One region of the Pantoea sp. SM3640 genome, then DNA from elsewhere that is predicted to be linked to it. Evidence: predicted binding sites of a transcription regulator. Region 1 holds the regulator's gene; the other holds the start of a gene.
The links. Region 1 encodes CRP, which controls carbon source genes, mostly activating them, when cyclic AMP is high. Its sites were predicted from a motif close to ATGTGANNNNNNTCACAT; they were not measured.
Positions count from the first base shown of each region.

Region 2: a site for CRP is predicted at 1,230-1,247, ahead of cdd (cytidine deaminase). Genes of this name have one in related genera too.

Region 1 covers NZ_CP064872.1:233,282-235,485, forward strand. The annotation lists gene IV493_RS01055 (YccS/YhfK family putative transporter) at 1-506, opposite strand, end outside; gene crp (cAMP-activated global transcriptional regulator CRP) at 564-1,196, opposite strand; gene IV493_RS01065 (OsmC family protein) at 1,500-1,904, shown strand.
Region 2 covers NZ_CP064872.1:1,154,355-1,156,558, reverse strand. The annotation lists gene IV493_RS05355 (CidA/LrgA family protein) at 98-490, shown strand; gene IV493_RS05350 (CidB/LrgB family autolysis modulator) at 483-1,175, shown strand; gene cdd (cytidine deaminase) at 1,296-2,186, shown strand.

The DNA.
Region 1 (2,204 bases):
TAGATCAGGCTCAGGCTCTCACGCATCGGCTGCTCTTTCCACAGCCAGAACCAGAACCAGTTAAATACCCCATACCAGAGCGTGCCGCCGATATAGAGCAGCGGAGTGACATAGATGGGCATGCGGCCAATCAGGCTGAGGGTAAAGATGGCGGCAATAAGGGTGCCGGGCAGCAGGCGACCATGCAGCGGGCTGATCTCACCGGTGACGCCAAGCAGCAAAGGCATAGCGAAGAGGATCAGCGGCAGTGGAATCGCATGCAGGGTGAGCCACTGGATCAGAAAACTGCCGAGGGCAAACAGGCTGCCGCCTACAATCAGACGTTTGAAGAAGCGTTTATGCGGAGTATCAAGACCGGCGATATTGCAGCAGGCGGGCACTAACGAGAACAGCAGACCTTTTTGCAGGTCGCCAGCCAGCCAGCCCAGCGCCACCGGCAGACAGAGCACCAGCGTTTGCCGCAAGGCGTAGTTAACTTCAGGATGGTAAATGATTCGACGCCACATCGGCCCAACACAAACAATAACGGCGTGATGTTGCCATCACGCCGTGGATGACAGGAATTAGCGGGTGCCGTAAACGACGATGGTTTTGCCGTGTGCGGAGATCAGGTTCTGATCTTCCAGCATCTTCAGAATACGGCCCACGGTTTCACGTGAACAACCCACAATCTGGCCAATTTCCTGACGAGTGATTTTAATTTGCATGCCGTCGGGATGCGTCATGGCATCTGGCTGCTTCGCCAGGTTAAGCAGAGTCTGTGCAATGCGTCCGGTAACATCGAGGAAAGCGAGATTACCCACTTTTTCAGACGTGACCTGCAGGCGACGCGCCATCTGCGAGGAGAGTCGCATCAGGATGTCGGGGTTAACCTGGATCAGCTGACGGAATTTCTTGTAAGAAATCTCCGCTACTTCGCACGCGCTTTTCGCACGTACCCAGGCGCTGCGCTCCTGACCTTCTTCGAACAGGCCAAGCTCACCAATAAAATCGCCCTGATTCAGGTAGGAAAGAATCATCTCTTTGCCTTCTTCATCTTTAATCAGAACCGCGACGGAACCTTTCACGATGTAGTAAAGCGTTTCTGCTTTTTCACCTTGATGAATCAGCGTACTTTTGGATGGATACTTGTGAATATGGCAATGGGACAGGAACCATTCGAGTGTAGGGTCTGTTTGCGGTTTGCCGAGAACCATTCGCTATTATCCTCTGTTGTAATCGTGCCCAAAATACAGGGGGCAGTTTTCCCTGTCAGGCGGTGAAAGCTTCAAGCGTTTCCTTTTCAGGAAATTATTCGGGCCGCATCAGGCGCAGTGCGCATCATTCTTCCCGGCTTCGCCATCGGGTGACGAAAAATATTTTCAGCACTGTTTGTAGCACAGCTTTTGCCGACTGTCTTCTGTTGTCTCGCTTCAGCTACGGGCGGATTTCTCTGGATTGCTGTTTACCAGGTGAAAGCGTACTCTGGCGACAAAACAGCGTATTCCGGAGTAAAAATCATGCAGGCAAGAGTGAAATGGGTAGAAGGGCTGACATTCCTCGGAGAATCCTCATCCGGCCATCAGATACTGATGGATGGCAATTCGGGTGATAAAGCGCCCAGCCCAATGGAGATGGTGCTGATGGCGGCGGGCGGATGCAGCGCGATTGACGTGGTTTCAATTCTGCAAAAAGGCCGCAACGATGTGGCTGATTGTGAAGTAAAACTGACCTCAGAACGTCGTGAAGAGGCGCCGCGAATCTTTACGCACATCAACCTGCATTTTATCGTGAGTGGAAAAGCGCTCCAGGATAAAGCGGTCTCACGCGCCGTCGATCTTTCGGCGGAAAAATATTGCTCTGTGGCCATCATGCTGGGTAAAGGTGTGACGATTACGCATAGCTATGAGGTGGTTGAGCTGTAGTCATTGCAGACCTGCTAACTTCACTTCCAGTGTCTGCTGCAGGTTGCTTTAAGACTGTGCCTGCGCAGAGAACCGGGTCAGATCGGAAAGACGCAAAAACCGCCATCCATGGCATGCTCGGCCCGCGCAATTACGCACCTCATCCCTGAGGTGCGCCCGTGACCGGGCCAACGCGTTGCGTTGTTCAAAAACGCTCCAGGCGTTTTTGTCCCAGGCGTGGGACGCTTTCCTCTTCTGACCCGGTTCCCTGCGTGTTGAGCTTATATGCTGCTGTCAGATTCGTTGTGCTCAGGGTGTGTC
Region 2 (2,204 bases), 920 kb from region 1:
CTTTGCCCGTTGCTGCTACTCCGCGGCATAAATGTGATCGCTAGCACGCTAAGCGGTTAATGCGTATGATGAAGCTCAGTGAAAACAGGAGCCTGCCATGCTCACCGTGCTGTCTGTCTGCGGACAATATCTTCGCGCCTTTATCATCATTTATCTCTGCTTATACGCTGGTATCGGCATCGCTTCGCTGCTGCCCATTAAGCTGCCTGGCAGCATCCTGGGAATGCTCATTCTGTTCGCCCTGCTGGCGTCGCAAATCCTGCCGGTCAGTTGGGTAAAACCGGGCTGTCATCTGCTGATTCGCTATATGGCGCTGCTGTTTGTGCCAATCAGCGTCGGGGTGATGAGCTACACCGATATCCTCACCGCACAGTTTGGCCCGATTGTTGTCTCCTGTGTGGTCAGTACTTTCCTGGTGCTCTCTATTGTCGGCGTCAGCGCCCACCAGCTTCACAGCCGCCGTCCGGCCGGAGAGTCAGCCGATGAGTGACATATGGTGGTCACTGCCACTGACGCTGGCGGCCTTTTTTCTGGCGCGCAAGCTGGCGATACGGCTGAAAATCTCGCTACTTAATCCGCTGCTGGTCGCGATGGCGATCATTATCCCGATACTGCTGCTGTTGCAGCTTCCTTACTCGCGCTATTTCGCCGGTAGCCAGATTCTTAATCAGCTGCTGCAACCGGCGGTGGTGGCGCTGGCACTGCCGCTGTATGAGCAGATGCATCAGATCCGCGCCCGCTGGAAATCGATTATTGGCGTCTGCTTTATCGGCAGCCTGACCGCCATGATCTCAGGCACCGCCATTGCCCTGTGGATGGGTGCCACACCCGAAATTGCCGCCACCATCGTGCCTAAATCCGTGACCACGCCCATCGCGATGGCCGTCTCCGGCTCGCTGCACGGCATCCCCGCCATCAGCGCTATCTGCGTGCTGATTGCGGGTGTACTGGGGGCGGTATTCGGACACACGGTGCTGAATCTGCTGGGCGTGAAATCGAAAGCGGCGCGTGGACTGGCAATTGGCAATGCGTCGCATGCGCTGGGCACCGCGCGCGCCGCGGAACTTGACTATCAGGAAGGGGCATTCAGCTCTCTGGCGCTGGTGATCTGCGGCATCATCACCTCCCTGCTGGCACCCTTTATTTTTCCGCTGCTGATGCACTGGTTTGGCTGAAAGTTTGCGAGAGATCTCGCAAAGTTGAAACATGCAACACAGGTTACATTGTCAGAGCGATGTGGATCACATATAAACCGGTGACTGGCACATCACCCTGCTGAATTTAATGAGGCTCACATGCATTCCCGTTTCCTCTCTGCTTTTGAGGCATTGCCGTCAACGCTGCAAACTGCACTCGCTCCCCTGCTGGACGATCCCAATTTTCACGCGGTGCTCAGCGCCGACCAGGTCGCCGCACTGCAGCAGCAGACGCAGATGGATGCCGATACGCTGGCGCTGACGCTGCTGCCGCTGGCGGCGTCCTGCGCCGTTGCCACCGTCTCCCATTTCAACGTCGGGGCGATTGCCCGTGGCGTGAGCGGCAACTGGTACTTCGGGGCTAACATGGAATTTGTCGGCACGCCGATGCAGCAGACGGTTCACGCTGAGCAGAGCGCCATTACTCATGCATGGCTGCGCGGTGAGCGCCAGCTTGAGACCATCACCGTGAACTACACGCCGTGCGGTCACTGCCGTCAGTTTATGAATGAACTGAACAGCGGCACCAGCATTCGCATCAGCCTGCCGCAGCGTGCAATCAGCACCTTGGCCGATTATCTGCCGGATGCCTTTGGCCCGCGCGATCTCGACATCACGACCTTCCTGATGGACGAGGTGGATCACGGCTATGTGGCCGAAGGTGATGAGCTGGTGCAGGCTGCGGTTGCCGCCGCCAATGCCAGCCACGCGCCCTACAGCCAGTCCCATGCGGGTGTTGCGCTGCTCACCACGGATGACAAGATTGTGGCTGGTCGTTATGCGGAAAATGCTGCGTTTAACCCGAGCTTCCCACCGCTTCAGGCAGCACTGGTCCTGCTGAACATGCAGGGCGGCGATGTTCGTCAGATAAAAAAAGCGGTTTTAGCCGAAGTAGAAAATGCCACGTTAAGCCAGTTCGCCGCCACGCAGGCGACGCTTGAGACATTTGGTTGCGGTGAGCTGCTGCAGGTGACGCTGAACAAAGCATAACCCGCTGTCAGAGAGGCC